Regions from separate parts of the Methylobacterium sp. UNCCL125 genome, predicted to be linked through region 1. Evidence: riboswitches for the same ligand, from Rfam matches in the RefSeq annotation. Region 1 holds a riboswitch; each other region holds the start of a gene.
The links. Region 1 has a riboswitch for cobalamin ahead of BM396_RS11985 (TonB-dependent receptor). Riboswitches for the same ligand answer to the same signal wherever they lie in the genome.
Positions count from the first base shown of each region.

Region 1 (3,270 bases):
AACCGGTAGCCCAGCGCCCGGTAGGTCTTCTCGAACCGCGATCCCGTCTGCAGGTCCTCCCGATTCAGCGTCGGCACGTCGAGGCGCACGCCGGTGAGGAACGAGAGCTTGTCCGACAGGATCAGACGGTCCTCCGCGAAGACCGAGGCTTGGCTCGTCTGCGTGGCGTAGGCCGGACGGGCTCGCCCGTTCTGCGGGAAGAGGCCCGGATCGTAGCCGACGAGCGGCACGCTGGTGGTCTGGTCGAAGTAGAAGTTGTTGGTGTGCCGGAAGTCGATGTGGTTCACGTCGAACCCGGCCACGAACTGGTTGGGCAAGCCGAACAGGCTGCCCCGGAACGTCGCGTCGAGCCGATCCCCGACCTGCTCCTGGCTGTGGTAGATTTCCAGATAATCGCCCCGGTCCACCAGCCCGGTGCCGCAGTTGTAGGAATATTGCTCGACGTCGAGCCAGTGGCGCCGGCTGGTGAGCCGGTAGGCGGTGTTGCGGATCGTGATGTCGGCCGAGGGCGACCATTCGGTCTTGAGCTGGGTCCAATTGTCGGCCCAGGTGATCTTCGCGTCCCGGACGTTGTAGTTGTTGAACCGGATGAGGTCCGGGATCCGTCCCTCGACGAGCGGCGTGCCCCAGTAGCGGGCGGGCTCCTGGTAGCCGAGATCGTGGCTCAGGGTGAACGCCAGATCGGCGCTCGGTCGGAACAGCAGGGCGGCCGAGACCGCGAGGTTGCGGAAATCGCCCTCCGGCCGGATCCAGCCGTCGGCGCGATTGCCGCTGACGTTGAGGCGATACGCGAAGGTGTCGCCGAACTCCGCTTGACCGATTCCACCGCCCGAATCGAACGCAAGGCGCGCAACGCCATCCGTGCCGACAACGGCGCGGGCGGCGTTGATCGGCACGAAGACCGGCTTCTTCGGCACCACGTTGATCACGCCGCCGATGGCGCCGTCGCCGTAGAGCACCGAAGACGGGCCGCGGAGCACCTCGATGCGCTCGACGTTCCACGTGTCGAACGGGAAGGTCACCGTGTTGGCGCCGACGTAGAAGCGCGTGCCGTCGTAGAGCTGCTGGATCGAGTTCGGGCCGGCGAAGCCCCGCGACGTGAAGGCGCCGTTGCCGTTGCCGGGTGCCGCGATGGTGGTGATGCCGGTGGCGTCCTGGGTCACGGCTTCGGCGATCGTATCCTGGCCGCGCAGCCGCGCGGTCTCACCCGACACGATGTCGAGGCTGGCCGGCGTCTCCAGCGGCGTCAGACCGAGGCGGCTCGCGGTCCGGTCCGGGGTGCGCAGATTGAGGCCGTTCGGCGCAGCGCGGTTCGGGTCTCCGCCCGCGCCGGCCACGGAGAGTTCATCCAGGGTGACGGCCTCCTGGGCGGCGGTCGGACTGGCGAGGAGCGCGAGGAGAACGCCACAGAGGGGAGCCGGCCCGCCGGAGCGGGCGCGATGGATCGAGCGAAGCATGGGGGAAGCGGTCCGTGCACGGCGCGCGCCGGCCCCTTCGTCCTATAAGCATTGTAATAACATTACAATGCCTCGACCATCTGGAAACCTGAGCCTGAACGGGTGCGCGGAGGCCTCCCGGAACAGGGATCGCAGGTCGCGAAACGGTGGAGACGGACATGGGAACGGCGTCGCGGGCGCGCTTGCTGTGGCACGTCACCGCGAACGAGGCCTCGGCGGCCGCCTCCCCTCGGGATTGACGGCGCCTCGACACCCGCCAGGACACCCCGCCCGGCGCGTTTCGCGTGTGACCACGGCTGACGGCAGGTCTCCTGGCTCGCGGGTCGCCGCCCTCGCACCGTCTTCCCGGGGTGACCCAGTGACGTGGTGGTGAAGGGCTCGCCGCTTACAGTTGCGGGGGCAGCCGCGGCTTCGGGGCGGACCCCTCATCGCGTTCCCTTTTGATCCCCGAGGGGAACCGTCGAGGAACAGCTTGGCCGTCGTGTGTCCGGGCGTCAACCGCACGTCCGGGAGTTGTCGTGGATCGATGCGGCGGTCCGCCGGTTCGTTGCGGCGCCGTCGGGAACGATCTAGCCGGTTCGGCATGACGGTCTGGCGTCCCCCTGCGGAGATCCGCGTGAAGGCCTTGGGGCTCCCCCGGCGCGGCGATAGCCTGCTGGTGGCGGAGATCCATGCGGATGACGGGCGGCTGACAGGTGTCCGGCCCCTCGGTGGCAGCGTCGCGTTCGGTGAGAGGGCCGAGGACGCGCTGATCCGGGAGTTCGAAGAGGAGCTCGGCGTCACCGTCACGGTGCTCGGCGGCCCGCGCGTCGTGGAGAACATCTTCCTGCACGAGGGGCAGGTCGGGCACGAGGTGCTGTTCCTGTTCCCGGTCGCCCTGCCGCCCGGCCGGTTCGACGGACAGGAGCGCTTCGTCTTTCACGAGGATTGCGGCACCGCCTGCGTGGCGCGGTGGTGCGATCTCGACGGGCTCGACGTCCCGGGCGGGCCGGAACTCTTCCCGACCGGCCTGAAGGCCTGGCTCCGCGCGGCGTGGGACGCGGAGCCCTGACGGGCGCGATCGCGCTGCCGCCTTTGCCGCTGCGCGCGGGCGATGCTACAGCCGTGCAATCCCATCGGTCCGGACGTCCGCGACGCCGCGGCCCATGCGCCCGGACGCTCCGTCCGAAGCGGAGACGGGTGCCGGCGGAAGCATGACGACACGACCTCCCAAAAGCGGCGGGCCGAAGGGGCGCAAGCCTCAGGCCGGCAAGTTCGATGCGGGCAAGTTCAAGCCCGGCAAGTTCCAGGCCGATGGCCGTGCCCGTACGGGCCCGCGCACCAGCGCCCGCGACGCTGCAGAGCGCGCGGCCCGCAATCGCGGCGACGATGCGGGTGCGCGCGATCCCTGGGGTGCGCAGGGCGCCGCAGCCGCAGCCGCAGCCCCGGCCCGGCCCGCGAAGCCGCGGCGCGACGCCGCCGCGCCGCGCGGTCCGCTGGCGGCGAAGCCCGGCAGCCGGCCCGTTTCCAAGCGCTCGGAGGCCCCTGCGCCTGCCCCGGCCCCTGCCCCCGCGCCGACACCCGGTCCGACCCGCCGCGAGCAGCGCGCGGCCGCCTCCGCGACCCTCGCCTCCGGGGTGCAGACCCTGATGGTCGAGCCGGACGAGGCCGGCATGCGGATCGACCGCTTCCTCACCGCGCGTTTCCCGCTCCTGCCCTTCACCCGCGTGCAGACCATCGTCCGTAAGGGCGAACTGCGCGTCGACGGCAAGCGCGCCAAGCCGAACGACCGGCTGGAGCCGGGCATGAGCGTGCGCGTGCCGCCGCTGCGCCT
Region 1 covers NZ_FPBW01000010.1:98,987-102,256, forward strand. Annotated here, with positions in the region: gene BM396_RS11985 (TonB-dependent receptor) at 1-1,457, opposite strand, end outside; cobalamin riboswitch at 1,741-1,934, opposite strand; gene BM396_RS11990 (NUDIX hydrolase) at 2,041-2,508, shown strand; gene BM396_RS11995 (RluA family pseudouridine synthase) at 2,651-3,270, shown strand, end outside.

Region 2 (3,270 bases), on a different contig from region 1:
GCGTCTGACGCAGCCGGAACGCCCCATCGCGCATGACAGAGCTTGCTCAACTTGATCAATATCAAGGCGCCTATATTGATTTATGACTTATATTTATTTGGTATAAATGCAGCATGTGTTCCATTTGTCAGTCTTGCGCGTCGCAGATCGACGATATTTTGTCAGACTAAATGGGCCTCTGCCCAAGCCTCTTCAAACCGGTTCACGCGCATGATCGGCGCGGCACTTCGCAGTCGGACCGGCCCGTTTCCGGGGGAGCACCTTCAAACCGAAGACCGCTCGTCGCATCCGGCCGGCCCCGGAAACGGCCCGGCGCCCACAGACAGAGGAGTGAACGCTTATGCACACGATCCGGGCCTTTCGGGCGGCGCTGGCCGCCTTTCCCCTGTTGACCTTCGCGACGTTCGCGGACGCGACGGCCGCTGGCCCCGCACCGGGCAAGGCGCTGGCCGGACCGACGGTGTCGGAAGCCAGGGTCACCATCGGCCGTCACAAGGCACTTCCGAAGAAGAAGCGTATCCATCGCGAGCGGAAGATGTAGGGGCGATCGAGCGACCGCAAATGCACGACTGACTTGACCGGCTGGCTTAGAACCGAACCGATCGAGAGCATGTGTCCAATGCAAAGCCAGCCGGTCAGGGTATCGGGTTCGCGCCGAACGAGAAGTTTTGGCACGGGGCCACCGCGACCACGGCGATGACGCATGCCGCGATCCAAGGCTGGACGGCAAGGCTGGCCCTGAGATGGAGCGGGTCACCGAAGGACCGTATGCCGGGTCATGAGCTCGGGCCGCGCGTTCCGCAGTCAGCAACACGATGCCAAGAGCGTTCCATCGGATTTCCATTCAGCTGAGACGCTCGGCGCCCAGCGGCGCATGAAACAAGGCGTCGATGACCGCTCGTCCGTTCGGTTCAGCATAGCGCATATCCAGCCGCCATCGGCCCGCCGATCTCATTCGGACCCGCGTCGTCCGAGCCCAATCCGGTCCATCACCGCAACGTGAGAGCCGTGCATTCCATCGGGGATCGGACTGTGTCCATAGCGCCACACGTAACGTAACACTGTTACAAAGTTTGTCAGGCCCGTTGACCGGATGCGCGCCGGTGGCGAATATCGTCCAGCCAAGGTTCTTCGGGTCCCGGCCCGGAGCTAAGACGGGAATTCGGTGCGCTTTTCGGAGCGAATCCGAAGCTGCCCCCGCAACTGTGAGCGGCGAGCGCCTGCCACCGATGACCACTGGTGCTTGCACTGGGAAGGTCCGGCGGGCGCTTTGACCCGTGAGCCAGGAGACCTGCCTTCGGCACGATGACGTCCCTCGGGCGGGGTGCCCCGGCGGAGCGCGCGGTGTCGCCGTCTCGTGGGCGACGCTGCCCGTATCCCCGTGGCCTCCACCCGGCAACAGCGAGTGTGTGGTGGCGACCTCCGAACGTCCGTCTCTCGGCGAGCCTGCGCGGTTTTCAGCGCCATCAGCGCGTCGTCCGCGGACTCCGCATCGCCGTCGGCGGCTGGCGCTCGCCGCTGTCCTCTCGGCCGGACTCCCGATCGAGGACGTGCGGGCGCAGGAGAGCGTGACGTTGGAGGAACTCTCGGTCGAGCAGGTCGGGGAGGGTGCCGGCCGCACGACGGCCTCCGGGCGCGGCACCATCGGCCTGATCGGCCCGACGCCGGGATACGGAGCGGGCACGGCCGTCAGCGCCACGCGCACCGCCACTCCGCAGATCGACGTGCCGGTGGCCGTCTCCGTGGCGCCGCGGGAGACGATCACAGACCTCGCCGCCACCCGCGTAGACCGGGCGTTCAACTATCTGCCCGGCGTCGCCCAGCAGAACAATTTCGGGGGTCTCTCGATCTTCAGTTACGCCATTCGTGGTGTGACGACCTCGGAGATCTACAAGAACGGTTTCCCCCTCAATCGCGGGACCCCGCCTCCGCCCGACGCGCAGAACATCGAACGCATCGAGGTGCTCAAGGGACCGGGGGCGGCCCTGTTCGGACGCAGCGATCCCGGCGGGCTCGTCAACCTCATCACCAAGCAACCCACCGCCGAACGGTTCGTCGAGTTCGGCAATCAGGTCGATTCGTTCGGTCTGACCCGCGGCACCATCGATGCCGGCGGTGCCCTGAACGCGGACGGGACGGTCCTCTATCGTTTCAATCTCGCCGCACAGGGGGCCGGCAGCTTCCGCGACTTCGTGGACAGCGACCGGCTGCTCGTGGCTCCAGTGGTGAGTTGGCAGGTCACGCCGGACACACGCGTTACGGTCGAGACCGAGTTCGTGAAGAACCGCATCGTCTTCGACCGGGGCGTGATCGCGCTCAACCGCCAGCTCGGCTTCCTGCCGCTCTCGCGGTTCCTCGGCGAGCCCGGTCAGAGCACCTACCAGAACAACAATTCGCTGCAGGTCCGCGTCGATCATCGCTTCGATGAGAACTGGCAGATGCGGCTCGCCGCTTACTTCAACACCGGCGATCTGGAAGGGGAATCGGCGGAGATCCGCGGAATCGCCGCCAACAACCGCACCGTCTTTCGCGACCGCAACGTGCGCGACTATCGCTGGGACGTGGCGGTCGGTCAGGCCGACCTGATCGGGCGGTTCGATACGGGCGGCATCGGCCACACGCTCCTCCTCGGCATGGACCGGGAGAGCACCGACAGCCGGACGGTCTATCTGCGCTCGAACTTCCGCACGAGCCCCTTCGCCCTCGACATCTATTCGCCGGTCTATGGACAGGCGCTGCCGCCGATCACCATCCCACGCAACAATATCGAGCGCATCACCAATACCGGCCTCTACGCGCAGGACGAGATCGTCCTGAGCCCGGAATGGCGGGCGCTGATCGGCCTTCGGCTCGACATCTTCGAGCAGAGCTTCCGCGAGCGCGTGGTGCGCAGCCAAGTGGACCAGTCGCGGGTCGCGGCCTCGCCCCGGGCGGGCCTGGTCTACCGGCCGATCCCGGAACTCGCCTTCTACACCAATGTCGGCACGAGCTTCCGGCCGAATATCGGCACCGACGCCGCCGCCGTCACGCGCGGCACGGCGCTGCCGCCCGAGACCGGCCTCGGCTACGAGGTCGGCGCCAAGTCCGAATTGTTCGGCGGCAATTTGCTTCTCACCGCCGCCGCCTTCCGTGTGGAGCGGGAGAACGTGCTCACGCCCGACCCGGCGAATACCGGCTTCTCCCTCGCGGCCGGCGCCGTGCGCAGCCAGGGCTTCGAGCTGACGGCCCAGGGACAGATCACGCCGGAACTGAAGCTCCTGGCCGGCTACG
Region 2 covers NZ_FPBW01000005.1:303,674-306,943, forward strand. Annotated here, with positions in the region: gene BM396_RS06765 (patatin-like phospholipase family protein) at 1-8, shown strand, start outside; gene BM396_RS06770 (hypothetical protein) at 341-541, shown strand; cobalamin riboswitch at 1,108-1,314, shown strand; gene BM396_RS06775 (TonB-dependent siderophore receptor) at 1,551-3,270, shown strand, end outside.
Region 2: another riboswitch for cobalamin. It lies ahead of BM396_RS06775 (TonB-dependent siderophore receptor); the one in region 1 lies ahead of BM396_RS11985 (TonB-dependent receptor).

Region 3 (3,270 bases), on a different contig from region 1:
TATGGATCAGGAGCTGATCGTCGGGCTTGGCCGCAAATGTCCGCGGCAGGCCGTTGAACAGGGGCCTGATCACATCCTGAACGATCGCGCGCGAGTCGATCGGGCCCTGCAGCGCCGTCACCCGCTCGAACTGCGTCGGATCGAAATACAAGCCGGACAGGAAGTAGCCGTCCGGCGGAAGCGGCTCGTCCGGCGGAATGAACGTGATGCCGTCGCAGGTCAGCCTCTGGGTCAGAAAGATCACCTTGCTGCGGTCGACCTTCGGGACCTTGATGTATTTCAGGTTGAGCGCCTTCGCGATCGAGACCGCGATGATGTACTGCACGAGGCAGTTGCCGAAGGCGCCGTTCTCGAACAGCGACAGGCCGACGAGGTTGCGGCTAGCGCGGCCAGGCGCGGCTTCGAGATTGTAGGTGACGTAGACGTTAGCGCCGGGCTTCTCGTTCAGGAGCGTGATGTCGAGCCCGAGTAGCGCCCGCAGGGCGATGAGGTCGATGGCGGCTTCATCGGCGCGGATGTCGACGCCTGCGACGAGCGCCGGATCCGGCACCGCGATCCGCACGAGACGCGCCCAGGCCCGCTCGTCGGCTCCGATGGCGGCCACGAGGGCGCCCGGCTTGGCGGTCCAGCCGACGATGTCGGGCGCGGACCACGTGACGCCGTCCTGCGAGACCTCGACGGCCACATCGCCGACCTCGGGCGCGACAGTATCCTGTACGGGTCGCAGCGCGACGGCGCGGATCGGAAAACGACCGTCCAGATCGATCTCGAGCCAGGCGGTGCCTTCGTCCTGTACGATCCGGGGGGCGCGGCCGGTGGCGAGATCGACGAGGACCGGGCTCGGATCGTCTGCGAGGGCCATCGGGTCTCCGAGAACTGAGCGGAGGTGCCCATGCCGGGCCGGCCGGGCATCCGGTGCGGCGGTGCCCGCATCGGGGCGCGGACGTCAAGCCCGGCCACCCGCGAAGGGACGCACGGGAATCCGAACGGATCTGGCGCCGCTCCGTTGTGTCGTCGCCGGCATGCGTCTACAACGTGCCGGTGACGGTGCCCTGGCAACGGGGTGAAAAGGGAATGCGGTGAGGGGTTTCGCCCCGATTCCGCGGCTGCCCCCGCAACTGTGAGCGGCGAGCGCCTGCCAAGCGCCACCGGAGCGATCCGGGAAGGCGGTGGGCGCGCCGAGCCGCGAGCCAGGAGACCTGCCGTCGCAACAGGATCCCGCAATGCCGCCGGTGGGGCGGCTGGAGACACTCGACGATGACCGCTCAGACCCTCGCCCCCGTCGCCGCCGGTACCCGCTCGTCGGAGCGTCCGGTCGCCGTCGCGCTCGCGGCCATGCTGGGCCTCGGCCTGCTGTTCATGGCGGGTTTCTCGCCGGCGATCGCGTTCCACAACGCGGCGCACGACTTCCGCCATACCCAGAACTTCCCCTGTCACTGACGCCCTCGGCGCAGGGATGATCATTCGGCTTCTGTCGGCGGCCCTGGCCGCCGGCTTCTTCGCGGCTGCCGTTGTGACGGGCCTCGAACTCACGCTGACCTCGCCGCTGATCGTCGCGGCCGAGCGCTACGAGCAGCAGGAACCCTCGCATCAGGCCGCGAAGGCCCTTCCGATCGTGCTCGCCCATGCCGGGCATGACCACGCCGCACCCGCCGCGGCACCGGAATGGCAGCCCGGCCCCGGACTGCCGCGGATGGCCTTCACCGGTCTTGCGACCCTCGTCGGCGGCGTCGGCTACGCCCTGCTGCTCGGCGCGGTGATGATCGCCTGCGGCCGCGAGCCGACGCCGCAGGTCGGTCTCGCCTTCGCGGTGGCGGGCTTCGCCAGCGTCGCCCTCGCGCCGGGCCTCGGCCTGCCGCCGGAACTGCCCGGCAGCGCCGCTGCACCGCTGGCCGCGCGGCAGGCTTGGTGGGTGATGACCGCGGCGGCGACCGGAATGGGACTCTACCTGATCACGATCCGCCGTGCTCTGATCACGATCCTGGGTGGCCTCGTCCTGATCATAACCCCCCACGTCGTCGGCGCCCCGCAGGCGCCGGAGGGCGCGTCGGAGCTTCCGGCCGCGCTGGCCGCACAGTTCGCCGCCCGGTCGCTGGCGATCAGCTTCGTCTTCTGGATCTTGATCGGGTTGGGGCTCGGCTGGGCGTGGCAGGCGTTTTCCCGCGACACGCAACGGGGAACGGCCCGTGCCTGAGACCGTCCTGTACGTCTGCACGACCTGCCGCCGTCCGGACGACGATCCGGATGGACCGCGCGCCGGAGCACGCCTTCTGGAGGCGCTTCAGGCCCGGAGCGCCGGCACGCCGGACCTGCGGATCGAGGCGGTGGAATGCCTGTCGGTCTGCAAGCGGCCCTGCACCGTGGCGGTCGCCTCGGCCGACCGCTGGACCTACGTCTACGGCGACATGGATCCGGCCGCCTCGGCGGAGACCATCCTCGCCGGGCTCGCGGCCTATGCGGCGACCTCGGACGGCATCGTGCCCTGGCGCGAGCGTCCGGAGGCCTTCCGCAAGGGCGTGATCGCCCGCATCCCCCCGTTCCCTGAACCCCGCCCGCTCCCCGCCGGCACCCTGGAGGCCGCGGAATGACCATCGTGAACAAGATCCCCTGCACCATCGTCACGGGCTTCCTCGGAGCCGGCAAGACGACATTGGTCCGCCACGTGGTCGAGAACGCCAGGGGGCGCCGCCTCGCCATCCTGGTCAACGAGTTCGGCGACGTCGGCTTCGACAAGTCCTTCCTCGCCGCCTGCGGGGTCGAAGGCTGCACCGAAGAAGCTATCGTCGAGCTGCCGAATGGCTGCATCTGCTGCACGGTCGCGGACGATTTCGTTCCGGCGCTGGAGACTCTCCTCGGCCGCGCCGAGCCGCCGGAGCACATCCTGATCGAGACCTCGGGCCTCGCGCTGCCGAAGCCGTTGGTTCAGGCGTTCCAGTGGCCGGCGATCCGCTCGCGGGTCACCGTCGACGGGGTCGTCGCAGTGGTCGACGGCCCGGCCGTCGCCGCCGGCGTCTTCGCGGACGATCCGGAGGCACTGGCCGCCCAGCGGGCCGCGGACCAATCGGTCGATCACGACAATCCGCTGGAAGAGGTCTTCGAGGACCAACTCCTCTGCGCCGACCTCGTGGTCCTCAACAAGGCCGACCTCATCGATGCCCCGACCCGCACTCGGGTGCGTGCCGAGGTGGAAGGCCACCTGCCCCGGGCCGTGAAGGTGGTGGAGACCGAGAACGGCGTCATCGACCCGCGGGTGCTGCTCGGTCTCGCGGC
Region 3 covers NZ_FPBW01000004.1:142,219-145,488, forward strand. Annotated here, with positions in the region: gene BM396_RS04290 (discoidin domain-containing protein) at 1-862, opposite strand, end outside; cobalamin riboswitch at 1,029-1,222, shown strand; gene BM396_RS04295 (CbtB domain-containing protein) at 1,258-1,440, shown strand; gene BM396_RS04300 (CbtA family protein) at 1,457-2,194, shown strand; gene BM396_RS04305 (DUF1636 domain-containing protein) at 2,187-2,588, shown strand; gene cobW (cobalamin biosynthesis protein CobW) at 2,585-3,270, shown strand, end outside.
Region 3: another riboswitch for cobalamin. It lies ahead of BM396_RS04295 (CbtB domain-containing protein); the one in region 1 lies ahead of BM396_RS11985 (TonB-dependent receptor).